Regions from separate parts of the Brevibacillus sp. 7WMA2 genome, predicted to be linked through region 2. Evidence: predicted binding sites of a transcription regulator. Region 2 holds the regulator's gene; each other region holds the start of a gene.

Region 1 (6,388 bases), 120 kb from region 2:
AACCGTCAGAGGCCTTTTTTTATTTCTGTGGTAGTAGTGTTCTATCCTTTTTTTTGGTCAGCTATTACTTTAATAGTGAAAGCCAAAATTTAAAGTAATAACGAACAAATTGTTTGCATGCTCCATTGATATTTGTTGCCAAACTAAAACCGAAATAAGAAGCAAAGAGAAAACAATGTAGGCTATGTTTTTTGAAAACACAGACTTTAACAGGAATAAAGTTACAACAGCACCTATTAATATAATAAACAGCATTATATTAAATACACCGAATACGATAAGTCAACACCCCTCTGTAATACCTTGATGGAGTAGTATATGTTGATTTTATCAATATTTTACCATGTACCTTTAGAATTTGTCGATATTGTGAAATAACCGATATAATGAATGTTTATTGTAACCCCATAACCTTCATTTTTATGGTTAATTTCGTTTGCAATGGCTACCATTCCAGTTGACAAAGCATATGAAATAGCTTGTACAAGTTTTGTTGGCGGAGAAGGAATCAACCCAGAAATCGCAGTAACACCTGCTGTAACTGTCCCTGCTTGTGCCCAAGCGTTAGCTACGTCTCTAGTATTCCTATCTGTCATAGTAAATGCATATCCCCACCAGTAGTAGTTTCCGAAAGATCCAAGTGACGCAACTTTCGAATCCTTTTCAGTAGGGGCAGATAAATCTTTTTTATCTACTGAAAGCTCGCCATCTTTTACTTTAATGTCGCCAGACTCTATTGCACTATTAACAGATGCGGCACAATTCACGTATACCTCGTAAACTTTTTTTCCCACTATCTCTTTAGCAGCAGGATCAACGTGAACCAAGCCATCCTGACCTACTTTAACTATTCAGACATTACAGTAATATTGCCAATAACCTGTTCCTGTAATTTAGATTCAATTGAGGATTGAGCTTGTGACGATGAACTAGATACCTCAACGGGGGAAGCAGCTAGTCCAGTAGTGACGGTTCCCATAATAGTAGCTAAAGACAATGCAGTTGCGAGAAACTTTTTTTCATAACATCATATCTCCTTTGGTTTTAATGTTAAAACTCAAAACTTTTAAAATATTTGTATTAACAGTTAAATGTTACCATAAAATCAATAACATATAACTTTTTTCAAAAAATTACATAAAATTACAGTACCTTTGAGTTTGTTAGGGGATGGGTACAACAAATACCACACCTAGCCTGAAGATAAACATGTAATTTTACCCATTGCATAATTTCCTCATCATCAAATAAAGCAGGAACTCATGTTCGTATTTTAGGAGATGTTTTGATGGCTAGTAAAATCCTTGATCCGCTTGTAAGACAGCCAAAATACCTTGGGGAGCTTGCCGATCGGTTAAGGATTGCAAGGGGACAGGAGCCGCAGAATAAATAACTATAAAACCCTCCTTAATCGGGAGGGTTTTCATTCTTTTTCTTGACAATCATCTCTGCAACCATTTTTCTAATTTTCATGAAAATTTGCAACCAAACATTAGCTATTTAAAAAACTTACTGATCACCTTAAAAAACATAAGATACCCCCTCCACATAGTGTAAGAGGGGGTATCTTATTATCTACTGTATTCTTGAACTTCAAAACTCTCAATATGACTGTAGCTAATGAAGTCTTTTCTAGAATTGAAAGGGCCGATGTTGTATTTCTTATTAACGATGTATGCTTCTCTACCGTTTCCTTTTGCTCTACCTTCATACCATTCGGAAAAGTTTCTGATTTCTTCAGTTGTCATTTCAAATTCTTTGATTAAACCACTATCCATGTAAATAACTAAGAGTGCGTTTCCAGTTGGATTAGGGTTAGGATCGGGATTAGGATTAGGATTAGGATTAACTAAATCTGAAAGGCTTAATTCTAAGAAAGATCCAAGATTCGGAAATTCTCCCATAGCATAAAGTTTATTGTTAATTATTTCAAAATTATTGATAGCCTTATTTAAAGGTGCAACAGGATATTTTATTAATTTTTTTGATTTTAAATCATAATAAAATAAATTCTTATCACTTGGAAAGAAAACCTTTTCATTGTGGACTATTACATTCCTAGGCAAAGTAACTTCTGAAGGCATTTCAGCAATATGTGTCCATGTATCTTGTTCAGGGTCATAATTATAAATAGATGGAGTTTCTCCAGGTTTGGTATAAACAAGTACATAGATTGAGTTGTTTATCTTAAAAGGAATCGTTTCGGAGGTTTTAACAGGCATTGGGTTTTTGATATCCCAACTATTTGTTTTGGTATTGAATACCTCTACAACATCAGTTAAAGTATTATTAATCCCGAATCCACCAAAGGTATAAACATAATCACCTATAGAAATAGCACCCACATTATAACGTGGGGTTGGCATAGGTTGTTTATTAGTCCACTGATTAGAGAATGGATCATACTCTTCAACGACATTGGTTACGGCACTTTCAACTCCACCAATCGCATAAAATTTATCCTGATGCTCTACAAACTGTACTAAATACCTACTAATTGAAGAACTAGATAATTGTTCCCACTGATTTGTTTTAGGATCATAAGTCTCAAGGATTGCTGTATTTCCACCACTTATACTTCCACCACTTACAGTTCCACCATATACATAAATTTTATCATCATAAACTAAACTCCCCATTCCAAATCTTCCTGTTGGCATCGGACTTTTTTCTGTCCAAATATATTCATCTACTTCCGCTGCAAACGAATACGTTTGAAAACTAAACAAGGTCATGATCATCGCAATAGCGAATAGTCCTATTTTCTCTAGGTTCATTTGTCTAACACTCCTACTCTATCTGTATAGAAAGAGAAAAGTGCTTACCTCCTTTATGAGTGTATGTAAGAATAACGAATAAAAAATGTTGTAAGAATATTAGCTATGTCGGCCGACACATTTGCATTATACGAGATTAAATTTCATAAAACAAAACATAAATTGAAAAATATGTAATTAATTATGGTGTATTTTGTATATTTTTTAAAAAATATTTTCTTTTTTAATTTAGATAGTAAAAAATTGTCCGTTGCATAATCTCCTCATCATCTAATAAGATAGGAACATACATTCGTATTTAGGGAGATGTTTTGATGGTTAGTAAAATCCTTGATCCGCTTGTAACGAAATTCATCTTGCCAGAACATGCAGAAATGTTACGCCAGTATCACGAGGATAAGAAACTGATCGAGAAGCCGATTATTGAAGAGGATGAGCTAGCCGAGTTTTGTTACAGGATATCTGACTCACGTCAGTATGACTACGCATTAACAATTAGCTGGTGGAAAGAAACAAAAGAGGGTAGAGGAGTAATTGAATCAGTTTGGGGATGGGTAGAGAAGTTTGATTTAACATATAAACAAATTAAGTTCAAGAACGATGAGGATTTTTGGTGGATTCCTGTTGAAGATGTGGTCAATATAGAATCCTAAGCAGTGAACCTGTGAGGCAGGGATACAGATAACCTCGCCAGTAAGTTGATGGCGAGGTCTTTTTTTCGTCAAAACCTTCATTTACTCGTCAAAGGATTCGACAGAACCTATACGGAATAATGGAGTAGCGGAGGGATGATTCTTATTAAGATTATTATTTTTTTATGTTTTGTCGAGAAGAAATAGATAAAATATCGAAGATAGTGACTATAGAAAACAAAATCAGCCATTCCCAAATAGTTGTTAAGGAAATGTTATGTGTACCAATCCAATAAGGGACAGTGGCTAGAATGACAGACGTTATAACTGTCCATATAAGTCGCCTTTTTACGTATTCTTGAAATTTATTCACTCCTATGGGCTCCTTTCGTTATTCGGTTATACTACTATAATTATGATAAAAAAGCACATTTCATTATGTAATGAAGTGCACTTTTTTTATTTACCCTTCTATTCTTAATCGCAAGCGGAATACCAACGTGTTGGAACATAAAGATAGCAATCTAGATAAATTCCGCAACCCTCATCTTGTTCTAAAAATGACCATAGAGTAAGAGCAGCCGCTGCGGTAGTAAAAGCTGAAAACCAGCTAGGTGGTCTCTTTCCATGTTTCTCCATGAGATATTGAACAGTTCCTATGAAGGTACCTACAGTTACTGAAGTTTTTAGTCCTATTTTATCTTTTAAATCCTCCACAAAGTCATGGGACCAATAAATTTGGAGTCCCCACCAAGTGAAGTCATAATCCCAGTATTCATCATGATCAATAGCCGACATCTTTGATTCATTTTCTTTATCTATTAATGTCCCCTTTGAAGAAACTACCAGTTCGTCCTTAATATCGCTTATTTGAGCGTTGCTTTTGTTGAGTATCTCTAATGCTTTGTCATAGGTATCTTTATCTAAATCTTTCTTTGCTTTTTCTGACAGAGAGAATTGTTTAGTTTTTTCGTCAAGATTAACATATGGTGATACCTTGTTAATGAATTCTTTTGTTAATGTTTGTTTTTCAGACAGTTCTTGGGATTGTACGTTACTACTAGAATGGCTTGAATTGTATGCAAAAGCAGGTGTTACTGAGGAAAACATAGCTAAGCTACAAAGGACAATAAATGATCGACGTAACTTTTTCATAGAGAACCTCCTAAATTTTATCGAAATTAATATACTTATTATAACAAAAAGTCAAAAATTTACAAATTATATGTTCTTAATTCTAGTTATGTCATAATTAGGGAAAAACAGGCGTTTATTGGATCTTTTTCATCAAAATCTCTATTTAATCGTCAAAGGATTCGACAAGCCGTGTAATGAAGTGAGCAATGGGGTGATTTTATGCGATGTAAGTTGAAAGAAATACTGGGGGAACGTGGGGTTAAGCAGAAATGGCTATGTGAACGTATAGGATTATCTACTTCTGCAATGAGCCAAATCGTACGGGGAGAAAGTTTACCTACCCTACCGGTTGCAATTCGCATTGCAAAGGCTCTAAACATGAGTGTAGAAGATATTTGGGAAGAATAATTCCGTTAATGGCGGATTTATATTTGTGAGGACATGCATTTTTGTTTTTTCTCTGCCATACACTGTACCATCAAGATTAAGGAGCTGGTGCAGATGTGGATCGTCCATCAATGGATGGCAGAGCTTTGGTTTATTAATAAGACAAGGGAGCTTACTGACTCGGAAATGACAGAAATGAGCCATTGCATGAGTGCAAACGCACAAAGAGCTTGGGAGATTGCAAAACTCAAAAACGTATTCTTGATCGTCAGTATGACGAACAACACGGACTGGCAGCATGATCTATGTTCAAGGATAGAGAAGATAGAGGAGTTGAAAAAGGAATAAGCCCCCTTCATTTTAAAAAGGGGTATGCTCTCAAATACAACTAAACGGTATCCAAAAGACCGCTAAGACATGCTCAAAAATTTGCCCACAAAATTGCCCACAATTTGCCCACATTTTTTTGAAAAGCGATGATATAATTTGAAACTACAGAACCTGTAAAACATTGATTTAACGCGTGTTTTCGAATTAAAAAATATTGTTTGATTAGAGGAAGTATGTTCCGCACGCGTGTTCACGAGTGGGAGCGTAACCAATACATGAATACGTATTAATCGATCAGAACCCTTGCGCCTGTAAGCGTGAGGGTTTTTCTTGTTTGTGGGTTATACGGTTGAAAAAGTATGTAGCCATATACGCATCCACAAAACACCCGCATTTTTCCAATTAGTCGTAAATATTTTGCATATACTCTTCGAATTTGTCAGTATCGTGTTCATACAGCCCCCCGATGTTGGGAGTACTCAAAAGTATTATCAGGTACTTATCAAAGATAACTCAATATACAACATAGGCATGATAGAGAGTGGTAGTAGTACGCATAAAGTGACAGCATACTTACAAGCTGATACGGAGTAGTACTATACAGCACGAGTCTGGGATCAATACAACAACGCTAGCTTAGTGATAGACAATACCTTAAAACATATAAAGCTCCAATAGCTATTCAATTTGGGGTTTAAACGTGAGGATCACTGTCTTTGTGCTAATGACAGTTTAGGCCCGATTGAATTTGATGCGTTTGGTTTTTCCTACGACTAAACGGGAGCGGGAGTGATATAGATTGGAAATAGCAAAATCGACGGATTTAGAGAAAATGCGTGCTGTCAAAGAAAAGCTGGAGCAAGAGAAAAAGAAACTGCTAGATCAGGTAGACCAACTTGAATAGGAAAAGCGGGATCTAATGCTCACTGTCACAGACATGTACGAGCAAAATTTAGAATCGAACAAGCGGATTACAGCTATCATGATTGCCGTAACAGAGCTGTTTGAACAATTTTTAGAATTACAATCTGGAGGTAATGCCTAATGAATTCAATGGTACCAATCTACTGCTCACTAATTAAATCTGGTGACAAGACTTTGGAATAGGTTCCCCAAAAAATTAGA
Region 2 (12,814 bases):
AATAAGTCACGTACTAAATAAATTGAAATTGCCTTACTCCACGCCTTTTATCATTTTTTGTCAGCAAAAAAGCCCACCATACAGCGTTAAACATACTTAAAGTCATCGACAAAACATTTGAGTTATTTATTTTTCAATAATTGTTATTTTCAGTAAATAGAATGATATTTATAATCAAGCACGTAACATACTACTTAAGGAAGGTTGTGGTTCTATGACAAAAGGTAAAGCAGTAATGACAGCAATGATGTTGGTTCCTCTTTTGTTTGGCGTATACCAAGTTCATGCACTTCCTGACCGGCCTTTCCTTAAACCATGCAATTTTTAACAAATCGTATGTTGAGTAATTAACCTAGTGAAAAAAGTTACACAATTTACCTATTTTTTTATATAATCGAAATGTCTCACAAACTTAAAAAGCAGGTGATATCCTTGATTGACATGGGCGAAATTATACATAGTTTTTTTGCATTGCTGCCCATTTTCTTAAATATTTTCTTTAGTATCTGGGCCTATCGTGATTCAAGAAGTAGAGGTAATAGTAAGGAATTCTCACTCATTGCATTAATAGTTGTATTGGCTTTCCCTATCATTGGTTTGGTATTATATTTGATCATTCGAAGAGATTAGTTTTTGTGGGGTGTAAGGGGATAACGATGCCCCTTACACTGTTTCAATGAGCTGCTGTTTGGTCATTGTGCTTCCTCCTATCCAAAGCTAACAATCATGCCCTGTTCATACGAACCGAGGATATACATATCTTTGTGCCAACATCATTCATCCTGATCAAATCGGTACCTATCCGTAACAGCGATAATGTTCGGTTTACTTTTCCAGATTTGACTGTGATGCAGTATCATGTCGTGCATTTGGTGTTTGGTAAGGCTGGTGAAGCTTATCTGATCAACCACTCTTCATCATCTTCCTAGAAATCAAAAGGCGTACAACGTGAATCATCCCGAATATAAGTAGTCCAATTGTTACCACATTTGCATTCCATATGAGCTACTATCGACCAAGGGCATTGACTCGTCTTTTTCTTATTTAGCCAACATAGTGACTCAATATACAATCGGAAAGAGCATAGGTACTCCAACTAAACACAAATTGTGTGAATGCAAATTTGTTATGTACATTATTACCAAGAATGAAAAGGGTCTGCCCGTTCCCATTCCCCCAAAAATAGGTTCTGTTAAAGAATGTGATTTGTTATTCAGCTAACGAGTAGTTTAATCGCAAAAAACTTTTACCAAGCACAATAAATCCGTTCTTTGAATATGATGGGTTATAAGTCAGTGTGTGCACTCTATTTGTTTTGTACTAAAGGGTGAAACTTGCGAAATTGTATTTTACAGTCTCACCTCACACCGATATGTATTAGCAATTACTATGTTTGGTGGGAGGAAGAATAAATGGATTCCTTTCAAAAAAATAATATGTTAGCACAAAATTCATCGAATAATGCTAAAAAGAAACAGTCAGCCAACAATTCATCAGATAATGAAAAAAGAAAGCAGCCAACCAACAATTCATCAGATAATGAGAAAAGAAAGCAGCCAACTAACAATTCATTAGATAATGAAAAAAGGAAACAGTCAGCCAACAATTCATTAGATAATGAAAAAAGGAAACAGCCAACCGATAATTCATCAGATAATAAAAAAAAGAAGCAGCCAACCAATTATTCATCCAATAATAAAAAAAAGAAACAGTCAACCAATAATGCTAAAAAGAAACAATCAACCAATAACTCATCAATTTTACATTGCATGAATGGCAATAATTTAGAGCTTATTGTGGCTGCTCTTCTTTTAACTGGTAAGTTAAGAGTAGATGCTGTTCAATTGTTTAGACAAGCTACGATGATTGTCAGTTTAACGGGAAAGTACGTTACATTAGGCGATTTGAACAATACAAATGTAGATAGCATGCTAAAATTTCTCAACGATAATGGCAATATAACTGTGGATGAGATTATTCAGGCACTTAAAAAGAAAATGGATAATCAATAAGTATTAAAAGGAAAAGGGTGAGCTCATAATGAAAAATTTTGATGGAGAGGGTTTCTCGGAATTAATACTAATAGTTATTTTAATTACTTTGCTAATATTTGGTTCCACAGATATAGTTGGTCTTTCCGCTCAACCAACAAAACCATAGAAAGAGAATGCCAACCCCCATTTAATTTTTCTGAACAGGACTTAAAAGGAGTCCTTTTTTTTATGAATTATCAACATTGTTGTATAACAGAGTCAAAAAATAAATTCAATCTCTTCTTTTTCTATAGTTGACTTACAATATATTTAACGTAAGCTAACATTCTATCTACAAAATATATTGTCTCTTCATAAGAGTTTCACTTATTTAAGAGTTTCATTTATTTAAGGGTTTCCATGCGCGTATCAGGATATATATTGTAAAATCAATTCCACAATTATATTCTGTCACCTGTAATTTGCTTGGGGCCCTAATTAGAATCACGAATCGTTCTAGTAGCATCTTTTATATACTTGGTATCAGTAAGTTTTTTCATCAAGAAACTCGCTAAAGAATTAGATTAAGAAGAAATCACAATTAGAAACTGCTAAAAATGATGTTGAGAAGCAGCTACATAAACTTCAGGAAAGCAAAAAGAGATGGCAATTTGCATTTGTTGAGGAGCTTCTAACAGTTGAAGAATTACGTAAGCGGACAATGGAGGAACGTGATTTAAAAACTCAGTCATTAAATGATCTGGAAGCTATTAATAAACAAATGAAAGCAAGTGCATCAAGTTCTGATGCGTTTGAATTAATGCTTAAGCTTCCAGATCTATGGCCAGTACTCAGTGATCCAGATAAAAGCAAAATGATAAGAACTATTTTTACACCATAGTTGTTAATACACCATTTACAAAAGTAGTGGCTAGAAGAGGTACACCATTTCCAGCTTCAATTGACTTCAATTGAAAGGATTAAGTACAACTAACTCTTTTTCGTTTTCCATTTGATATGAAAGCCAAGCCATACCATCAGTAAACCACCCCATAGACTAGCCAGTACATAGCAAATGGCAAGTACATATTGATGCTGATGCCAAAGGGTAAGTGTCTCTACACTAAAAGTCGAAAAGGTCGTGAAAGAACCAATAAACCCTGTTCCTACTCCTAAGGTAAACCAAGCGGGCAGTTGATTTCGGGTTAAGAGATATTGATTGAGAGCTCCCAATCCGATACAGCCTATGAAATTGACTACTAGCGTACCTAAAGGAAACGAGAGATCCCACCAGCCCGCTGTCCATGCTCCTACTAAATATCGGGATACAGCCCCCAACATTCCTGATAGTCCAACAATTAAAAAAGACATGCATTCTCTCCTTTTCCACTATTTTTCACATATATACAAACAAACTCCTACCAGTAATATTACTGGTAGGAGTCATTAGCCTATTGGCGCTTAGGGCGAACTCCATCGCCTCTATTTACTTGTAAAAACCTGTTTCACAGCACTATTGCTACGGATCATTTTGAAAAATCACATAGACTAGTGCTTAGGTTCCTCATCCTCTACATAACGGATCGAATCTAAACTAGATTTCAAGGAAGCCTTCATAGCATCAATGTATTTTTGACGAAGAACTTGTTGCTCCGTTTTTTCTTCTGGAGTTAAGCCAACACCCTTCGATTTCTTGGCTAATTCATTAATACGTTTTACTTCTGCATCAGTAACCAATGGTGATACCTCCTCAACTAACTTCTCTTTATTATAACACAAGACCAAAGGAGAGGAGATATAAATTATGGCTCCCGCTTATCGGTATACTGGAATAGCTAGATTATTTCCTGCATAAATCATGGGGCTATCTAACTGATTTTGTTTCATGATCTCATCCATTAGCTCTCTAGCTGATAGCCCGGATTCCTGTTGATAAGCTTGTGCAATACTCCACAGCGTATCACCTGGCTGAATTGTAATGACTATAGCTGCCTGCTGTGTATGGGGAGCCGCAATAGCCACCTTCTCTTTTCCAAAAATCATGCTGCCTGCTGCAAAGGATACTATGATCAGCAATAACGTTACGATTGCTTGCCCTCGCGTTATCCCTTTTCTATGATGTACCAATGTGTTCTTACTCGTCATTGTTTTTGTTTTATCTTTATATAGATTCTGACAATTGCTAGATTGTACCATCATTATCATCACCCTCACAAACGTTTGTTCTCATTTTGATAACATCATCATAATGCGAACAAATATTCCTGTCAAGCAAAAGAATCGAACTAATGTTTGTCGAACGCAAATTCTCATGGTATAATGTAGAAAATATCTGGATCGAGAGAATGAGGTGTTCGAAATGTCCAAACTCTCCAATCGCCAACAAGCGATCATTGATTTTATTCGTAAGGAAGTAAAAGATAAAGGTTATCCCCCGTCTGTTCGAGAAATCGGTGAAGCCGTAGGACTAGCTTCCAGTTCCACTGTTCACGGTCATCTCGCAAGACTTGAAAAGAAAGGCTTAATCCGCCGCGATCCTACTAAGCCACGTGCCATTGAATTATTGGACGAGACTCGTCTACAGGACGATTATGAAAGCTCCATCGTTCGAGTACCAGTGGTTGGTAAGGTAACGGCAGGTCAACCTATTACAGCTATTGAACAGGTGGAAGAATATTTTCCATTGCCAGAAAACATCGTTACGTCTGACAATGTGTTCATGTTGCGCGTTATGGGAGAGAGCATGATCGAAGCAGGCATTTTAGATGGCGATTATGTAATTGTCCGCCAACAAAATGTAGCTAACAACGGGGATATCGTGGTAGCCATGACCGAAGAGGATGAAGCAACTGTAAAACGTTTCTTTAAAGAGAAAACCCACTTCCGTCTACAACCGGAAAACTCACAGCTTGAACCAATCATTTTAGATAATGTGACGATTTTAGGTAAAGTAATTGGCGTTTACCGCCTTTTCCACTAGTGCATTGGATTTTTAACTTCTCACGTGCTTACACGTACAAACTCTTGGTGAGGATCATACTCGCCAAGAGTTTTTTACTGCTCAAATTTATTGTTTGTAACGGTTTATTTTATGCCCCACTCTACCTATCTCCTTGATACCTTTCGTGTTTCTCCTACTATTGGACTTATATTTAGGTGTAAATTAGCTGCATAGCCACTTAAAACAGTGTTTCTTTTTAGCAAATCTTCAAACAAGCCTTCTCTAATTCTGATGTGTAAACACAAATAAACCGAGATTGCCGGTTTCCCTACAGGAAATGATAGAGAATTTGACAATCTCGGTTTTATGGAATGGATCAACACTCAAAATCCAATGTAACGATCCACAATAAGTTTTACCAAGCAACAATAAAGAACCAGATAATCATGATGAGTTGGATAGAGATTTTCATAATGACACTGCTAAAGAAACCTATAAGACTTCCTATCGCTATCTTAAAAGCTCGTTCTGCCGGTTGTTTTTGCATCAGCATTTCAATTAATAATACAAATACAAATGGGAGAATAATCATACCAAATGGCGGAAACGTAAGTACACCAATAATAACACCTAATATTGACCCGATTGCTGATGCTTTTGAGCCACCATATTTTTTAACAAAGTACATATTAGTCAATAGGTCAGCACCAAATAACACCACACTCAAAATCCCCATTCCCCACCAGAAGGAAACCGGTAATCCTGCTCCAGGCTCTGCAATCGCGAATTGATATAGTAAAAAACCGCCCCATAACATAATCGTATCAGGTAACACTGGGAAGAAAATACCAGCAATACTTACACCGAATAGAAGTATAACAATCAACCATAATAAAACATCCATGTTTAACCCCCCTCTTTGTTGCATCTGACCCGTTTTCTATATGTACGTTTCAGTGCCCTCCTACGTTTCATTTTTACTTAGGAGTTTCCTTTTCTTGTTTGCGAAACGTGTCTTTTCCTACATATACATGATTCTGCTCTTTTTTATGATCTCATTTTTAGCAAAGCCTGACCTATTTACCTATAGCGCTCTTTTACCAGTTCCTTTTTCCACTTCATACAGGCAAAAGGACAGCAAGAAAAAGGTATATGGATAACAGGAAAAATATAACATTTGGAGAAATTAATACTATATACTAAATTGTCCCCGCTCCAAGCCTGTATATCCTATTTCGGAAAGGAAGGTTACAAGATGCACAAAATCGTTTGTTCTTTATTAGCAGTACCACTTGTTTTCTTACTGTCCTCGACTAGCTACGCGGCTTTAGATAAGCATAGCACAACAAAAGTAACGATTAGTAGTAATGCTTACAGCCAATATTCTATTCCATTTGCACTAACGGTAAAGGAATGGGATAGAGGTTATGGGGAAGCTGGTGTTACAGGCCCTTTTTTCCTTGCGAAAGGTGGTAGCGTAACGGTTACGTTTGATAAGAAAGTAGATTCATTGGGCTGGTATCTACTGAATGCAAATACCTACGGAGCTGAAAAAATCTACCCAAAAGGCTCTACTGTAACCGTCCCACGACATTCACATTGGATTGTTATTCTGCAAAACGCTAGCATAAAACCTGTTCCTATTACAGGCAACGTGACGATTCACTAGTCTTTTTATCACGTTATCACGCAGCACCTTCACTGATCAGTATCAGCTCTTACAGCCTCTGCATTCCCTAAAAATTGGTGTAGGAGAATGGGCTGTCGTATGCGAGGAAATGCCTTAATGCTAGCTGTATCGCATCGCCTATTTTCTTACACGCATCAATTTTCCGTTATTTAATCTTACTAAATCTTCTACCTTTATTTTCACTAATGAATGAGGAGAGCCCCCTCCCGTATAAACATACTCTAATTCTGTTATTTTCGGATCAACCAAAAAAATCGCCTCAAATCCAAAAGAAGGGACCCCACCGGCTGGATAACCTGTTGCTACTAATACTTCCTTTTCATCTGCCAAACGAGGTCTTTTTATATTGAGTCCCTTACTTACTCGTGATGTACTAGCCCGATCCTCTCCTTTTACAATGGCCACAATTAGTCGTCCATCTTCATCAATCATACAAATATTTTTAACCAGCTCCTCAATAGAAGCATTCACAGCTTTAGCCGCCTCTTCGACCGTATGGCAAGATTGATTCAGTATAAAGTGCTGGGCATCAGCAGCTTTTGCATGTAGGTACTCTTTTATTTGCAGCTCATAAGAATTCATTGATCCCTCTCCATCCTAAAATATTTTCCCCATTTTAGCTGTACCCCACTAGTTAATCAAGAGTGCAGGTGATCTTTTTTACGTAATATTCGCTGTATTTTGTTGTTTTGGTTTTTTTAACGTATAAAGCATCCCAATAAATATTAATAAAATTCCTATTGTTTGTATCATATTTGGTCGAAATCCAATAATGATCACATCTAATAAAATAGCAACAGCTGGATCCAAAAATACCATTCCTGAAATGGTTCTGGTCGATAGTTTTCGTACACTATCGAAAAACAGAAGATAAACAACACCAGTGTGGATAATGCCAGTAATGATCGCGTATGCCCAATTCTGCGGAGTTAGGTCTAAAAATACATGGTAATGGATAAAGGGAAGCAAGCATATCGCGCCAATAGCAGTTTGAATAAACGTTGTGGCATAGACACTTGCTTGTTGTATACTCTTCCCTAAAATCATCGTTACTGCATAAAAAAGAGCTGCTAGAATAGCGTACAAAAATCCTGTCATTTGAAACGAAGCATTTGAGAGATCACCATCTATTCCAATGATAAAAATCGTTCCTACAAAGCATACAGAGATAGCCAGAATTGAAAGTATGGTTACCTTTTCTCTGAAAAGAAAGCTACCGACAAGTAAGACAATCATCGGAGCAAGATGATAGAGAGAGATGGCAACTGTAATCGAAATCAGCTCAAAGGATTTAAACAAGAAAATCCAATTTAATAAATTTGCTATACCACAGAAGCCAATCCTCATTAGTTCTTTTTTGCTCCATTGCTCTTTGGCATACGTTCCTGTAATAAACCAAATCGAACCAAGAAAAACTGTCGCACAAATGCATCTAATAAAAACCAATTCTAAAGCGGAAAGACCCGTTAACACGGAAAAAAATCCTACTGATCCAAAAATCGTCATCGAGATGAACATTTGAATAAAAGCCCTTATATTCATAATTTTTACTCCAATCTATTTATAGAGGTTATTAATCTAACTACTATAATGAAACTATAATAAAACGGGTTCATAGGACTGAACCCGCTCTTCCTACTGCTAAAAGAAAAATGAAACTGGCCTTAGTAGCTACAAAGCAAAAACATGCAGGTAATTAGACTAAAGAAATCCTTTTAAGTTATATACTATTATTCATAATCTTGAAGACATTGCAAGCAAACTTCTGCTTTATAACAAAAAATTCTAAATAAATAGTAGAATTTCTGCTACGTCTGCTGTATTTCTTAGCCAATAACTATACGGATTGTAAATTTGAACATTAAAGCCACATTCACTAGCATCATGACAAGTACTTATATTATAAAATAATCTAGAGATAAAAGATAAAGGAGTCGTACAACTTTGATAGCTACATGTATTAGATTTCATGCGTTTGGAAACCCGCAGGAGGTTTTACAGGTTGAACAAAAACAAATGAAATCTCCTATGAATGGAGAAATTCTTGTTCGCATGATTGATCGTCCTATAAATCCATCTGACTTGCTTCCTATTAGAGGAGCATATTCTCATCGTATTTCATTGCCTACCATTCCTGGGTATGAAGGTGTCGGCATTGTTGAGGAAGTAGGATCTTCCGTTTCTCATGGGCTTCTTGGCAAACGTGTTCTTCCTTTGCGGGGAGAAGGGACTTGGCAGGATTATGTGACAGCACCAGCAGATTTAGCAATCACGATACCACCTTCCATGGAAGATTACATCGCGGCTCAGCTCTATATAAACCCTATAACAGCCTGGATTACGTGTACAGAAGTATTACAATTAAAGGAAGATGATATCCTTCTGGTCAATGCTTGCGGTTCTTCAATTGGACGTATCCTTTGCCAGTTATCTTCGATTCTTGGGTTTCGACTGATTGCGGTCACAAGGAATCATTTCTATACCGAAGAACTTCTTCAGTTAGGCGCCTTTGCTGTCATTAACACCTCTGACACCGCATTACATCAAACGGTTATGGAATTGACAAATGGCCGAGGAGCTACTGCTGCTATTGATTCTGTAGGGGGCACAGCTGGTTCAGACCTAGCTTTTTGTGTTCGCCCGAATGGTACATTGGTAACGATTGGACTTTTATCGGGAACACCTGTTCATTGGGGGGAAATTTCGCATAGAACACAGGTAAACATCAGATTATTTCATTTAAGGCATTGGAATCAGCAGGTATCTGTAGAAACCTGGCAAGACACCTTCTCTCATGTAATAGAATTAATAATGAAGCAAAAATTGGGGCTCATGATGCCTTATGCTCATTACGATCTTTTGGAGGTCCAAAAAGCCGTTCAGATGGCAGAATCCTCTAGAAATAGGGGGAAAATATTCTTACGCAATAAAGTGAATCAGCATATTTTCGCTTAAAAATAAATAGGTCCTTCTATTGAGGAAGGACCTACTTACCATTTTTGGCGACTTTTATTCGCCAGTTTGTTTTCGGATAAGTATGATTTCTACAAATCGTATAACTTATTCGACTTATTTATAAATAGAAAATGTAGCCGTAAAGTTCATTTTCTTTGTGAAAGAAGAATTTACACCTGCTTGAAATTGAACAGAGATGTTTCCATCTTTTGTAGCTTTAAAGATACGGCCGTATCTTGCGTACGTATCATATGTACCTATGACCTTATTATCAGCATCATAGACTGTGTATGTGATCGGATAGCCTGAATTTGTTACGGTAACGCTAAGCTCTTCCCCTTTTTTTAGATAGAAGGATTCTTTTGGAGCAACTTCATAAGAGCTTAAAGAATAATATTTAAACACATCTTGATCTTGAACACTTGCCGCACTTGCTTTCGTTGCTTCTAAACCTGTGAAGCTTGCTCCTGTCAATCCTGCAACTCCTAATACACCAGCTAAAAGAATTTTTTTAAACATCATAATTCCTCCCTTAGATTATTGTTAAAAAGTAAAAACTATGAAAATTATTAAAATTACTTCTAACCACTTTCTTCTAATTTGTTCACCTCCTGTAATCATTATAGTTACACCGAGAACTATTATCAAGAATTTTTTTCTTATTTTTACAAAAAAATTAAATTTATAGATAAACAAGAATTTGTTAACATTCGAAAAAGCCCTATTTACCGGGCTTTCTGCGTCATGCTATAAAAATAGTCTCACAAATAAAAATATGTTATTTTTAGAAAAAAACCTATTATTTATGAAAAATATGAAAAACCCTCACGCATAATAACATGAGGGTTCTATGAATATGGTCTCTATTCAAATGTAGGACTAGTCTTTAAAACATATGATAAAAGTTATGCTTGATGATCTACTTTTTTTGCTCGCCTAATCTAGCCGATTTTTAGACATTATCGCTCACTGCCTACCAATAGATTGATTTCTTCATAAGAAATCGTCTCGTTTTTTCTCTCTCCAAATTTTCTCACAACAGGAGTAGGATTTTGATTAAAATTCATGCTTAAGCTTTGGTTGGAGTAGTGTCCTGCTGGATCGATATAATATTTAAAATCAATGATTTTTTCGATATCGATCTCTGCATAAGCAATTCCTTCTGTTTCTGCCGGTACCATTTCACTAATCGGCTCTCCATCAGGTCCATAAATGCAAGTATGCCCACTCTTAAATGTGTTGAAATACTCTCTTTGTTCTGGTGTTAAACAAATCATATCTTTCATCTCTTCAGAATAAATGGATGAGGTCATTATGACAAAGGTTTGGGTGGAGATCGCATAATATCTACTGGAGATTTCATCATCAAAGTATCCAGGCCAAGAAGCGACGTGAACTTGTTCATTTTGTGAATTCATAGCAAGAAGATCTAGTGGCACTTGATGCTCCCAGCACATAAGACCACCCAGGTTTCCGATTTCTGTTTCGAATACAGGCATTAAGCTTCCACTTCCATCACCCCAGATCAACCTTTCTGCAACCGATGCTCTCATCTTTCTATGCTTTCCAATTAAATCTCCGTTCGGATTAAACCATAATTGTGCAAGATATAACGAGCCCCCATCCTTTTCACTGCAAGAAATACAAACGTACGTTTGATTTCTTCTAGCTGCTTCACTTAGCTTTTGAATCGCTAAGCTGGGGATTTCAACTGCATTTTTATATAGCTCGTGATAGAATTTTCTTGTATATTCTGGGTGTCCAATAAACGCAAACCAAGGATATCCTGGAAGAAATGCTTCTGGAAATGCGACTAGCTTTGCACCATTAGACGCTGCTTCATCAATCAATTTGCAAGATTTCTCAACCGTTGCATCTAAATCTAGATAGACGGGCGCTGCTTGAACTGCTGCTGCACAAAATTTCGGATATTTCTTCATCATAATTCCTCCTCTTGTTTTTGTTTATTTCCTTCTCAAATAGGTTTGAATTGTTCTTACAACAAAAATGCTACCATTTACTAAAATTGGTGTAACCATCCACCTTGTGGTTATTTTATCCATCCACCACCAAATCAAGGGCAAGAAAAAGAGACCTCCCAAAAAATGAAGATCTCTCACATTGAATGTCACTTATATAGATGCAGATAGTAAAGCCTTTCAAATTGAACCCATCGCTAGCCTAATTGTCAGCCCAATTCGTGACCAGTAATGAGAATATATCCGACCAAAAAGACATTTAATGCTAAAATAACGCCAGTGGACAGCCAAGCTAGCCATTTGACCCACGTTCGATTTACAAACTCGCCCATTTTCCTTTTATCGCTTGTAAATAATACGAGTGGAATAACCGCAAATGGAAGTTGCAGGCTAAGTACCACCTGACTCCATAAAAGCAAATCACCTGTTCCTCTCGAACCAGCTATCCAAGTTACAATAAACGCTGGAACAACAGCAATTAAACGTGTAATAATCCGACGAAGCCAAGGTGAAATACGTAATTGGATAAAGCCTTCCATGACAATTTGTCCTGTTAGGGTTCCAGTTATTGTTGAATTTTGACCGGATGCGAGCAATGCAACGGCAAATAATGTACTTGCAATACCAACACCTACAGTCGGACTCAAAAGCTCATAGGCGCCTTCAATTTCAGATACATCCAAGCCAGTTCCATGAAAAGCTGCTGCTCCGAGAATGAGAATAGCGGAATTAATCAAGAAAGCAACAGTCAGAGAAACGGTTGAATCAAGCACGGAAAACTTAAGTGCCTCCTTGCGCCCTTCCCGATTACGTTTATATTGTCGGGTTTGAACAATGGACGAATGCAAGTACAAATTATGTGGCATCACGGTTGCTCCTAAAATCCCAAGGGAAACAAACAGCATTTCTGGATTTGTAACAATTTCAACCTTAGGTATATAACCGGATAATAACGCTGATACCTCTGGCTTTGAGATGATCAATTCAAAAGCAAATACACCAAAGATCGTTGTCATTAGCACGATAATGATTGATTCAATAATTCTAAATCCCTTTTTCTGGAGCATTAATAATAGCAAAACATCAAGCGTGGTAATGACAATACCCGCTAAAAGTGGGATACCAAACAATAAATGTAGGGCAATTGCAGAACCGATCACCTCTGCCAAATCGGTGGCGATAATAGCAAGCTCAGTTAACATCCAGAGAACAAAAGCTGTTTTTTTACCTACCGAATCACGAGTAGCTTGCGCCAAATCCCGACCGGTAACAATCC
Region 3 (12,814 bases), 1.2 Mb from region 2:
ACAAATTGTTTTTGGTACACAATCCGAGATTTTAAAAGATGAGATTAAAAAACTATAACCATCATAAAAAATAGCACGATAAAGAGGGCATGATCCGACAAGGGTCCTGCCTTCTCTTTTTATCTCTTTATACACTGGTGCATGTATGGTTTGAACGAAGCCATCTCCTACATAATGATAAAAGGTAAGTCGTTAAACTCTTGCCGTTTTTGATGCATAGTAGTCAATTACCATGCTAAAGTAGAAGGAATAAACCAATAAGCGTACCAAAAGGGAGTGAAGGTAGCATGATACTCGAAGTAATTGCAACTACGCTAGATGATGCGAAGCGAGCAGAAGCAGGCGGAGCGGATCGATTGGAGTTGATCACAGGCATTAGGGAAGGAGGACTTACTCCTAGCTACGGTCTCATAAAAAATGTAGTTAATCAGGTGAAAATTCCCGTACGTGTGATGGTGCGTCCTCATAGTCAATCCTTTGTTTATACGACAAACGATATAGATGTGATGCTCAAAGATATTCAAACTATCAGGGAACTTGGTGCAGCAGGTGTGGTTCTGGGAGCTTTAACGCCAGATCATCACATTGATTTTCGAGCATTAGAGACTTTATTAACGGAAACAGGACACATGCATGTGACATTCCATCGGGCATTTGACGAGGTAGAGGATCAAGTAGCAGCGCTTGAACAATTGCTGCATTATAAACAGATTGATCGCATTCTAACATCTGGTGGCAAGTCAAGCGCCCTGCAAGCAGTAGATCAGATGAAAGCGTTGGTAGAGCGAACTGCTTCTACACACGTAACTATACTAGCGGGCGCCGGCTTAACCATTGAGACTGTGTCTGATTTTGTAAAAGAAACAGGTGTTAGGGAGGTTCATTTTGGCACGGGAGTAAGGCAGGATGGACAAGCGTTGAAACCAGTCGATACCCAATTAGTAGCGTTAGTAAAGAATAAACGAAACGGATAAAAGCTATAAAGACAGAGGGAGGGTTTACATAATGAAGAAACGACCGTTTAACATAGAAGTGCGTCGACAGATGATGGGGGATGATATCGTCTACCTGATAGGTGGGGGAGTGGTACATATTGGTGCAGTTGCGACCGCTTATTGGCAGGATGAGCAGGTAAAAGTGGAGCTTATCACATTACCTGGTCATAAGGAAGATCAATTGGCGATTGAATGTGCAAGTCTAGCTTGTGAACACCAAAAATGCACAGTTACCGCTATTGTAGGCATTCATATAGATCAAGCCAGCAAGGAAGAAATCATGCTGGCAGTAAAGACAGCTCGTGAAGCGATGCATGAAGAGCTTTTTGGAGAAACAAAATAGGTAGTAGTCCCCCCTTTTTCCAACTGTCATAGAACTGAAAAAAGTTAGTTCCTTTTTTCACGTTATAATAGACGGATGCGAAAGGGGGATTTTGTTTTACATGAATGCACGATTTTTCAAGATGAAAAGAGGAAGCAAGCATCCTAGAGAATTAAACGTCTTCGTCTTGTTGCTAGGCATTTTATTATTAGCAACTGTACTTACGTATATAGTACCTGCTGGAGAATATGCCCGCGTTGAAGTTGATGGGCGCAACGTGGTCAATCCCGCTAGCTTTCACTTTCTGCCATCTGAGCCTGTCCATCCATTTGATACGCTGATTAGTATTCATAAAGGAATGGTAGAGACTGCCGACATTATATTCTTTGTCCTTATAGTCGGAGGAACATATGGAATTATTACATATTCTGGCGCAATGGAAGCTTTGGTAGTAGTCATGGCACGTAGATTGGGGAATCAGGAAAAGTGGCTCGTTCCACTGATGATGCTATTCTTTGGCGTCTGCGGTTCTTTAATGGCGATGGCTGAGGAGACCCTGCCCTATCTAGCATTGCTTATTCCGGTGGCTTTGGCATTAGGCTTTGATGTCATTACAGGTGCCGCGATTGTACTAGTAGGGGCCCAAATCGGTTTTAGTACCGCTCTTATTAATCCTTTTACTATAGGTGTTGCTCAAAAGATAGCAGAGCTTCCACTGTTTTCTGGCATGACCTTTCGAATTGGGCTATTCGTGGTTCTATACATCGTTAGTGTTACCTTTGTATATCGTTATGCGATGAAAGTGAAGAGAGATCCGTCTAAAGGCTTCTTTGTGGAGAATAGCTTTGGTAAAGAGATGATGCATAGTCATTTTGCGACTTCTACTTTGCAGGTTGCAAAAAATCAAAAGGGCGAGGGGCCTAAAATATTTCTCTTGAAGCACAAGCTTGTTCTGCTTAGCTTTATGCTGACATTAGGTACAATTGCCTTTGGTGTCATCAAGCAAGGGTGGTTTATTTCGGAGATTGCCACCATCTTTTTATGCTTAGCGTTGGTATCTGGTTTGATTTGTCGTATGAGTGGAAATGAATTTGTTACTTGCTTTATGAGAGGAGCAGCAGATTTATTAGAAGGGGCATTAATCATTGGGATGGCCCGGGCGATCTTGCTGGTTCTGACAGAGGGGCAGGTAATGGATACGATTCTGTTCTATTCAGCTCAAGCGATTCAGCAAGTACCCTCCTCTTTAACAGCTACGGGCATGTTTATTCTGCAATGCTTGTTAAACGTGATTGTCCCGTCGGGGAGTGGGCAAGCGGCACTAACAATGCCCATTATGACTCCTTTAGCTGACTTGGTGGGTATCACTCGTCAAACCGCCGTATTAGCCTTTCAATTGGGAGACGGCTTTACTAATATTGTGACGCCTACCTCTGGATATTTTATGGCTGGACTAGCCTTAGCCAAAATTCCATGGATTCGCTGGTTTAAATGGATTATGCCTCTAATTGGCTTGCAGATAGTCGTTGGGGGAATCGCTATCATTGTTGCACAGTTCATTGGATATGGTCCTTACTAATGAATTATAGGTAGGCTATTAACATAAAAAGAAGGCAGTTCCAAAAGAGAAATCACTTTGGAACTGCCTTTTTAAAATAGTCAGGAGTTTATAACAAGATGGTTTACAACAAATTTAACTAGATGTGGATAACTTATTGCTTTTGTTTCTTTTTGTATTCAACGGCAATCTTAGCTGCTACCTCTGCGTTGTGATATACAAGTGCGATGTTCGTTTCTAAGCTTTTGCCAGCAGTTAGTTCTTTTACTTTTGAAAGTAGGAATGGTGTTACTTTTTTGCCAGCGATATTATTTTCCTTCGCTTCAGCAAGTGCTTGTTGGATCGCTGCTTCAATCTGATCGTATGGAAGAGCAGATTCTTCTGGTACAGGGTTGGAGATGACCATTCCGCCCTGCATACCTAGCTTCCATTTTGTATCCATCACGGAAGCTACTGTATCAGGCGTGTCCAATGTAAAGTCAACGCCGTAGCCGCTCTTACGGGAGTAGAAGGAAGGGAATTCGTCTGTTTTGTAACCAACAACCGGTACCCCTTGGGTTTCTAAGTATTCTAATGTACGTCCGATATCAAGGATTGATTTGCAACCTGCGCATACTACAGCTACGCTAGTATTCGCCAATTCCGTTAGGTCAGCAGATACGTCCCACGTAACCTCTCCTTCGCGGTGAACCCCACCAATACCACCTGTAGCAAACATTTCAATTCCAGCTAGTTCAGCAGCAATCATCGTGCCGGCAACAGTGGTCGCTCCGATTTTACCTGATGCAAGGATATAAGGGAAATCACGGCGGCTTACTTTCTCGACGGATTTGTTAGTAGCGAATTCTTCTAGTTCTTGATCAGTAAGACCAATTTTAATTTTACCATCCATGATACCAATCGTAGCTGGCACAGCACCGTTATCGCGAATGATTTGCTCAACCTTTTTCGCCATCTCCATGTTCTGCGGATACGGCATGCCATGAGAGATAATGGTTGTTTCTAAAGCGACGATCGGTAATTTATTTTCTAGAGCATGTGCAACCTCTTCAGTAAAAGTTAAGTAGTTTTTCATTGTGCATTCTCCTTTACGAACTGATATAGTTTTTCCGGCTGTAATTCGGGAGAGACAGATTGTTCTGTGACCAATGTCAGAGCTGATGCAGCAAGACCTAACCGACAAGCGTCTAAAAGCTCTTCACCGTGTAGAACACCATGCAACAGACCTGAGGCAAAGGCATCACCAGCACCGGTGACATCTACAACATCCACTGGATATGGTGGAAGTAAAACCTCGTGTTCAGGGGAAGAAACAAAAATACCTTGTTCACCCATGGTTACGATGACATTGAGAGCGCCGCGTTTGCGAATGAACTGGCAAGCTGTTTTTACATCCTCTACATTGTTAATCTTCATGCCAGAAAGAATCTCAGCTTCTTCCTGGTTAGGCAAAATACTTGTGACGCCGATGAGAGATTCGGGTAATTTTTTTGCTTTCGCTGAAGAGACTGGATCAATATACAAAGTAATGTTCTCATCGTGACAGCGTTTGATCATGTATGCCAACACGTCCTCAGGGAGGTTCGTATCTAGAAGCACAATGTCGGAAGCGACGATATGAGCCCATCTCTCTGCGATCATCTCAGTTGTTACTTTTTCATAAATATCCATGTTTGCTAGGGAAACGAACATTTCACCATCTACATCTAGTAGCGCTGTGTAGGTACCCGTTTGTTCAGAGGAGAGCATCCAGGATTGACTAACATCTACCCCATGCTGTTTGGTTTCTGCAAGAACCCATTCACCCTCTTTGTCATTGCCTACGCTAGTAATAAGAGAGGTAACGCAACCAAGGCGTCCCAAATTTTCAGCAATGTTTCGGGCTACCCCTCCACATGATTGAGAGATGCTAACTGGATTGGAAGAGTGCAGTTTGACTTGTTGTTTGCTGCGAGCTTTGCGATCCAGATTGGCTCCCCCAAGGCAAGTGATGGAAGCTTCTTCTTTTAAAATGTAGGCTCTTCCTTTGATTTGGCCTTGTTTCATCATAGTGGCAATATACCCTGCTACGGCTGAGCGGGAAATTCCCATTTTATTGGCTAATTCTTGTTGACTGATGAAGGGATTCAAACGGATATAGTGCAAGATTTGTTGTTCTTTATCCATGTGACACTCCTCCTTTCAAACAAAAGTTTATCACTTAAACAAAAGTTTGTAAAGTATTTGTTTATCAAGTATGATAGGAGAAAACATTTACAAAAGTGCTTGTCGGCTATTTTTAGTAAGAGTTTCTCCATGATCTAAGCAAAAGTCTATCTGAAAAACAAAAGTTGGGTTACAATAGCAAAAAGAGGCGAAAAAGGGGCGGTTCGTGTGTCATTAGTGGGAGAGGAAAGAAAGGAGCTCATCTTAGAACTACTACAACAAGAAGGAAAAGTAAAAACAACTGAGCTAGTAGAAAAGCTACAAGTCTCTTCAGAATCCGTACGTCGGTATTTAGAAGAGCTAGAACAAGAGCAGAGGCTCAGGCGGGTGTATGGGGGAGCCGTCAAAGTAAGCGGAGACATCGAGCTGCTTTCTTATAAAGACGACTCAGAAGTTTGGTATAGCAGCGTAAAAGATATTGCACAGACAGCAGCAAATTTGGTGCAGCATGGTGAAAGTGTAGCTCTAGATGATGGGATCATTTCACTATATATGTTGCCCTACTTATTAGAAAAACAAGACGTGACGATCATTACTTGCTCTGTGCGATTACTGCAAGCCTTTTTTCTTCAGGAGAAAAAGGACGAATTTACAGGAGATATCTACTTTTTAGGTGGAAAGGTCCATCAAAAGCATGCACGTGTATGCGGCTTGATGACAGAAAAAATGATGGAATATTTCCATGCAGATAAGGCTTTCCTGTGTGTAGATGGATTATCCTTACAAAAAGGAATGAGCCATCATGATGCCGAACGAGCTTTTTTGGTTCGCAAATTTATGGAGAATTCAAAGGAATGCATTGTGCTGTGTGATCAGGCTAAATTGGAATTACAGACTTTTTATAAGATTGCAGATATAAAAGACATTCAGACAGTTATTTGTGATAGCGAAATACCTGAGGAATGGGCAGATAAATGTCAAGAATGGCAGGTTCAATGGGTAAATGCTTCTAGGGTGTAACCGGTTACACAGAACTATCGTATATATTCATACTGTCCTAACACATAATAACAGCAAACATGAAGTTCAGGAGGCACAACATGTGGTACAGCAGTTGGATGCTTACGGTATTAATGATCGGATACACAGAATGGGGCCCAGATACGGGGAGATCTATTCAGGAGGCACAGCACGTACAGGTGATCCAAAATGAAATAAAATTTAGTTCTGTCAAGGAACTAACCAATGCTTCTCAGGCAATCATTCGTGCCACAGCATTGGAGGCTGTTCATGAACAAGCGACGAATCAAACTGTACAAGGAAGAAAAGTTGTCAAATATACACAAACCTTTCAAGTAAAAGCAACATTGAAGGGGAGCGTAGGGAGACAAGTCCGGCTTGTATTTTATGGATTGGAACCTAAGCCTGAGGCAGGAGACCCTTTAAATTTACAGTATCCAGGGGCACTTGGGGATGGTGAATATTTTTTATTCTTAAAAAAAATGGATTCCAATACCTTCACAACCGTAGAAAAATGGCAAGGAATCTACCCTGTTTTTTCGGGCAAAACGGTGGCTCTAGAGGGATCTGGAATTTCTGAATTAAACGGACTTACACCGAATCAGATGATGGATAAAATAAAACAGGTAACAAGACAATAGGAGAAAAAGCCGTTTTCTGTATAAAGAGAAAACGGCTTTTTTAGGAAGCTTTTTAATCAATTAGTCTAGTAATCCTAACATAGAGAGACCTTTGGAAATCCCATCCTCATTGCAGCTTGCTGTTACATAACGAGCTTTTTGTTTTGCTTCCAAAACGGCATTGCCCATGGCTACACCATGTCCAACGGTTTCCAGCATTTCTAGATCGTTTAAGCCATCACCAAAGGCATAGGTGTGCTCAAGGGAAAAATGACCGTGTTCCAGCATTTTTTGGATGCCGACTGCTTTGGAGCTGCCCAATGGAATAATATCTAAGGCATAATCATGCCAATGAATAAAGCCAAATTGAGGGAAGCGTTCCATATACTCCTTAGCAAGCTCAGGTGCGCAGAAGATAATGCTTTGATAAATTGGATTTTGCTTGTAAAAATCAGGGTCAAGAGTAGGCTTAGCCAATTGTAGTTCACCATAAATTACGTCCAAAAGAGGATCGTTAAGATGGTTGGCGCATAGCATTTCATGATTTACATAAGTAAGGACATGACCGTGTTTGTTGGCAAGATCAGTTAAATCTGTTAGCTGCTCTATCGCTATTGGATTACTATAAATTTCTTCGCCTTCAAATACAACATATTGACCATTTATGGAAACATAAGAATGAATGTCTAATTCTCTACATATGTCTTCTAATTGCTTAGGCATACGACCAGAAGCGATAGCAGTATAGATTCCATTTTCACGCAATCGACGTACCGCATCGCGAGTGCTTGTCAGTAATTGCTTATCTTCAGTAAGTAAGGTTCCGTCTACATCAAAAAATACGATTTTTCTCTCCACGTAAATTTCCTCCGCTTTTTCTAGTTGATCTAAGGGATACCACTGTGTCGTAACGCCCAACGGTCACGCCGACACCAGATGGTACTAACAAGATAAACCTTACAGTATGAAAAGCATTTCAGGTCAAGAGAATTCTTCAGATTCTCTTCAAGCTATGTGAACATAGAAACTATTCTCAGCTTATTTTAAAATGGAGAGAGGGGGGATGACACATGGCTAATATAAAACAGATAGCCGAGCTAGCAGGTGTTTCGATTACAACTGTTTCACGCGTTCTTAACAATCATCCCTATGTGCAGGAAGCTAAGCGTCAGGCAGTCTGGGATGCTGTACATAAGCTTAATTACTCGCCAAATAGTAACGCTGTTCATCTAGTAAAAGGGCGGACAGGAATGGTGGCGGTTCTATTGCCGTTTGTCAATCATCCCTTTGCTGGAATGGTGCTGGAGGGAATTGCCGAACAAGCATTGCTGAATAATTACCGATTAATTTTATGCCAGACCAATTATGATCAAAATGAAGAGAAGCGCGTATTGGATATGCTGAAATCCAAGCAAATAGATGGAGTGATCATTGTTTCCAGAAAAGGCAAATGGGAGATGGTAGAGTCGTATGCTTCCTACGGACCGATCGTTGCTTGCGAAAAAGTAGACAGTGAAGTCATCTCTTATGTACATGTTGATCGGTACAGGGGAACGCAGGAATGCTTTCGTTATTTAGTGGAAAAAGGCTATCGACAAATTGGCTTTTCTCTTGGGACAAGCGGCACTCATAACGGAAAAAAACGTATGCAAGCGTATTTAGAAGGGATTGCCGACTTGAAAGAACCTGTTCGACCAGAATGGATTTTTGAAAATTGCTATCAGATGGAGGATGGTTCGCAGGTTGTGCAGCAATTAGCCCGGCTAAAGGAACGTCCACAAGCAATTATGGTTGCAGGTGATTTGCCAGCAGCAGGTATGATAACAGAAGCAAAAAAACTAGGATGGCGTGTTCCTGAGGACTTGGCTATTATTGGCTTTGATAATTTACCGTTGGCAAGCATTCTTGATTTAACCACGATGAATGTACCTAGTTTTGAAGCAGGCAAGGTCGCTTTTCAATTATTTATCGACCAGATTCTTGAGCGGAGAAACAAGCTAAAGGAGAGAAAAATTGTCACTAAAAAAGTAGAGCTACCGTTGAAGTTTATCATACGTGGCAGTGCGTGATCTTTTCTGTTGAAACGAATTCAACAATAGGTTCGTCAAAGCAGGTATTCAGATAATGCGTATATTGGCAGAATGCTGAAATAGTGAGCGCATGAGTGAAAGGTGGCAATAATCATGAGAAAAAAAGCAATGAATAAAGTAGTAGCGTCATTTCTGACACTTGGATTGTTAACAGGTGGAAGTTTTTTGGCTGCTGTACCTGCCGCACATGCTCAAGAGGCACAGGTTATTCGAAACATTAATGTGACAGGAGTAGGTAGTATCTCTATTGACCCGGATGTGGCTTATCTCCAAGTAGGAGTAGAGACGAATGCGAAAACAGCAAAGGAAGCACAGGAAAAGAATGCAAAAATTTTTGCTGCAGTGGAAAAGGTGCTGAATCAGGAGGGTTTATCTGAAAAAGAAATTCAAACCATTCAATTTGCAACTAGCCCACAATACAATTACGAGGATAAAGCGGGTCCTGTCCTGACAGGCTACCAAAGCCAGCATATTGTAAAAGTAACATATCGAAATCTCAATAAGATTGGTAATTTGTTGGATAAGCTGTCAGCAGCCGGAGCTAATCGAATTGATTCCGTTCAGTTAAGTACAGATAAACAAGCCAAATATGAAGGGCAAGCCTTAACATTAGCTGTTCAAAATGCAAAGGCTAAAGCAGAAGCGCTAGCCAAGGCATCTGGAGTGACAGTGAAAAAAGTACTGACCATTTCAGAGAGCAATGTTGTAGAACGTCCCTATATCCTAGCGAAAAATGAATTATCGATGCAGGACTCAGCAGCTAAGGGTAGTTCAATCGCTCCTGGACAAATTAAAGTAGAAACAACTGTTTCGGTACAGTTTGAAATTGAGTAGGATTATCGAATCGAAATGCCAAACGGAGGAGACGTTACCTGTCACTCCGTTTTTTTATTTCCTCGAAAAAGATTTTTCTGTCCTTTTTCAAATAAAGGAAAAAGCTTATAGTATAGTGAGGAGAAGAGGAAGAAAGGGGGCAATAGATGCCGTATATTGGTTACCGAACACTGAAAACAGCAATTGGTGCTGGATTATCAATTTTTCTTGCTCAATTACTTGGACTAGAGTTCTATGCGTCAGCGGGTACATTAACGATCCTATGCATTCAAATTACGCGAAAGCGTTCGCTTAGCGTTTCCATTGATCGATTTATCGCATGCTTAGTCGCCATGGTTTTCAGCCTTCTGTTTTTTAAATGGGTTGGATTTCATGCTTTCACAATCACGATGATGATGTTGATCTTTATTCCGACATTAGTACGCTTACGTGTAATTGAGGGGTTTATTTCCAGCTGCGTTATTATGTTACATATCTATTTGAAGCAGGATTTAAGCTGGAGCTTCTTATGGAATGAATTACAATTGGTTACGATCGGTATAGGAATGGGGCTCCTGATGAATTTATATATGCCTAACAAAGATAAGGAATTATGGGAGCTTCAGCAAAAAGTAGAAAAAAACTTCTCTGTGATTTTAAAGGAATTGGCAGGCTATTTACGCCATGGGGAAGATGGATGGCCAGGGTCAGAAATGGTGGAAACACCTGTCTTGATAAAAAAAGCAAAAGAGCTTTCCTTACTGATTGTTGAAAATAATTTGTTGCGACCTGAATCAACCATTTATCGTTATTTTGGTATACGGGAGAAGCAATTCGATATTTTAGAGAGAATGCTGCCTATTGTTTCAGGCCTCTCTTTACAGGTTCCTCAGGGAAAACAGATTGCTGATTTTCTCGATGAGCTGAGTGTAAAAATACATCCAGGCAATACGTCATATGTATATTTAGATGGCATTCGAGAAATTAGAGAACGTGTACGCCAAGAGCCTTTGCCTGTTACACGTGAAGAATTTGAAGTGAGGGCCTCGCTCTTTTATTTGTTAAGTGAAATTGAACAATATCTATTGCTCAAACATAATTACATTCGTTCAGAGAGAGAACTGGAACGAATGCATGCACGGTTAAAAGTGGGGAAAGCAAAAGCGAAAGCCAAACAGAAAGAGTAATTTTTAACCATGGGAGAGGTTTTGATGAAGAAAACAATTTTATTTTTGCAAGTAATTGCATTAATAATCATGCTTCCAGCTTCTGTGGGAGCTGTATATTCAATGAAGGGTATTCCTGTATTGATCTACCATTCTATTGCGGATAAGCCGGATAATCCCTATTGTGTACCTCCTAGAGAGTTTGAGGAACAAATGAAATGGTTGCATGATGAAGGATATCAGACTCTGACAGCAACTGAATTACTTCAATACTATAATGAAGGTAAGCAGGTGCCAGACAAGTCTGTAGTGATCACAATTGACGATGGATATGACGACAATTATCTGATTGCGTATCCTATTTTTCAGGCATATAAGCAAAAAGCGACAATTTTTGTTACAGCTGGATCAGTAGGAAGACCTTCCTTTATGACTTGGGACCACATAAAGGAAATGCACAACAGTGGTTTAATTGATTTTCAATCACATACAATGACGCATGCTCACCTAGATAAGCTACCGCCTGATGTTGTTTATCAGGAATTAGCTCTGTCCAAGGCCATGCTTGAGGCTAAACTACATAAAAATATAGACATTCTTGCTTATCCATACGGAGGATTTAATCGTGCCATGCTGCCAACGGTACGTGAAGTGGGATATAAGATGGCATTTACCACTGTTCCGAGTAAGACAACTCCAAAGCAAGGAATGTATACTCTTCGTCGCATGGAGATCCATCCTAAAGCTTCCCTTCAAGCTCTGCTTCAACCCAAGCCAATGCCAACTACACATCTTACATTTTTAAGCTCTCTGTCACGTTAAGTGATGGAGAGTTTTTTAAAAAGAAAAATGGGTGCTTATTTTCGTCCATTTTACCATCCGTTCCTATTCCCTCGGCGTATGATGAAGGAGAATGAACAGATGGGATGTGATTCTTTTGAACACGGAGTTAAGGAAAGCCGTGGAACATACGTATTGTATGCAAATCCTAGAAACGGATATTTTGCATGATACGGGAAGAACGATCGTAATCCATTTGAAAACGTCAAAGGGAGACTACGTCCTGAAGAGGATCATTCTGGATGAGGAACGATTGCAGTTTATCTTGGCAGTAGAGGATCAAATTCGGAGTACGGGTATTTCTATTCCAAATGTTTTACCTACAGTTGATGGAAAACGCTATTTTATCTGGAACAATCAATATTATTTAATGCAACAATACATTTATGGTGATCCATCTACTGATCCGGACATGGGAGAAACCAGCGTAGAAAATATATGGGAGCGCGGTGTTTTATTAGGGCAGTTGCATCGTGCATCATATGGTTTTAGCACTCCCATGAGCCCAAAATACATGGGATTGGATACTTGGAATGAACACTATCAATCAGGTCTGTATTATTTGAAACGCTGGTATGAAAAAAACAAGAACAGCTCCTCGGAACGAAAACAGGTGATGTGCGAGTATCTCCCATATTTTCAAATGGTCGGTTATGAGATTTACCAAGCATTACAGAGGTCTAGTTATTATGCTAATTTGAAATACCGATCTGTTGCCGAACAGTGGATTTGTCACGGGGACTTTCATCGGGGAAATGTTTTTAAGCGTCAAGGGCAATTTTGGGTGATTGATTGGGAATTTACACGTCATGATTTTCCTTCTAAGGATTTGGAACGTTTGGTTAATTTGCTTGTAAAAAAACAGGCTAGATGGAGCAGAAAAGCTTTTACTACTTTAATAGACCAATATTTATCTAATAATGCTTTATCCCAAGCGGATCAGTGGATCATGTATCATGACTTAGCTTTTCCGCATGGAGTCAGAAGAATGGTTAAACACGATCTGTATAAAAAGGGGTCTGTTAGTGATCTAGAGGAACTTTTACAAAAAGAGTGGGATCGAAGCGAGCATTTAAAACAATTAATAGATTGATTTATTTAGAATATATTGGGATAATATAAGCAACGAGAGGGAAAGTGTCGAAAGTGTCTGTTTATTAGGAAATGCTGGCGCTTTCTCTCGAAAATAGGTAAGGAACAATCGATAAACTTTTTTTGATTAGTGAAATACGAGTAATTATGACA

Evidence for each region. Region 2 encodes LexA, which represses DNA repair genes until DNA is damaged. Its sites were predicted from a motif close to CGAACATATGTTCG; they were not measured.
Region 1: the regulator LexA is predicted to act here: its motif matches at 3,059-3,072, upstream of GOP56_RS07760 (YolD-like family protein).
Region 3: the regulator LexA is predicted to act here: its motif matches at 5,058-5,071, upstream of GOP56_RS12750 (carbohydrate kinase).

Annotation. Positions count from the first base shown of each region.
Region 1 covers NZ_CP048799.1:2,030,719-2,037,106, reverse strand. The annotation lists gene GOP56_RS07770 (hypothetical protein) at 339-827, opposite strand; gene GOP56_RS07765 (Kelch repeat-containing protein) at 1,572-2,777, opposite strand; gene GOP56_RS07760 (YolD-like family protein) at 3,092-3,430, shown strand; gene GOP56_RS07755 (hypothetical protein) at 3,887-4,564, opposite strand; gene GOP56_RS07750 (helix-turn-helix transcriptional regulator) at 4,766-4,954, shown strand; gene GOP56_RS07745 (DUF7667 family protein) at 5,048-5,281, shown strand; gene GOP56_RS24175 (hypothetical protein) at 6,183-6,308, shown strand.
Region 2 covers NZ_CP048799.1:1,911,142-1,923,955, forward strand. The annotation lists gene GOP56_RS07190 (hypothetical protein) at 765-929, shown strand; gene GOP56_RS07195 (hypothetical protein) at 1,413-2,012, shown strand; gene GOP56_RS07200 (hypothetical protein) at 2,695-2,874, shown strand; gene crcB (fluoride efflux transporter CrcB) at 2,964-3,344, opposite strand; fluoride riboswitch at 3,404-3,463, opposite strand; gene GOP56_RS07210 (DUF896 domain-containing protein) at 3,522-3,710, opposite strand; gene GOP56_RS07215 (cell division suppressor protein YneA) at 3,789-4,172, opposite strand; gene lexA (transcriptional repressor LexA) at 4,333-4,953, shown strand; gene GOP56_RS07225 (DUF456 domain-containing protein) at 5,330-5,818, opposite strand; gene GOP56_RS07230 (hypothetical protein) at 6,170-6,583, shown strand; gene GOP56_RS07235 (aminoacyl-tRNA deacylase) at 6,722-7,186, opposite strand; gene GOP56_RS07240 (DMT family transporter) at 7,265-8,146, opposite strand; gene GOP56_RS07245 (zinc-dependent alcohol dehydrogenase family protein) at 8,549-9,559, shown strand; gene GOP56_RS07250 (hypothetical protein) at 9,674-10,081, opposite strand; gene GOP56_RS07255 (carbon-nitrogen hydrolase family protein) at 10,519-11,502, opposite strand; gene GOP56_RS07260 (Nramp family divalent metal transporter) at 11,748-12,814, opposite strand, start outside.
Region 3 covers NZ_CP048799.1:3,079,897-3,092,710, reverse strand. The annotation lists gene GOP56_RS12775 (PTS transporter subunit EIIC) at 1-58, shown strand, start outside; gene GOP56_RS12770 (copper homeostasis protein CutC) at 288-974, shown strand; gene GOP56_RS12765 (prenylated flavin chaperone LpdD) at 1,006-1,338, shown strand; gene GOP56_RS12760 (YfcC family protein) at 1,439-2,896, shown strand; gene GOP56_RS12755 (pseudouridine-5'-phosphate glycosidase) at 3,030-3,950, opposite strand; gene GOP56_RS12750 (carbohydrate kinase) at 3,947-5,041, opposite strand; gene GOP56_RS12745 (DeoR/GlpR family DNA-binding transcription regulator) at 5,249-6,040, shown strand; gene GOP56_RS12740 (hypothetical protein) at 6,121-6,681, shown strand; gene GOP56_RS12735 (Cof-type HAD-IIB family hydrolase) at 6,742-7,518, opposite strand; gene GOP56_RS12730 (LacI family DNA-binding transcriptional regulator) at 7,731-8,729, shown strand; gene GOP56_RS12725 (SIMPL domain-containing protein) at 8,844-9,584, shown strand; gene GOP56_RS12720 (aromatic acid exporter family protein) at 9,731-10,750, shown strand; gene GOP56_RS12715 (polysaccharide deacetylase family protein) at 10,775-11,551, shown strand; gene GOP56_RS12710 (phosphotransferase) at 11,658-12,662, shown strand.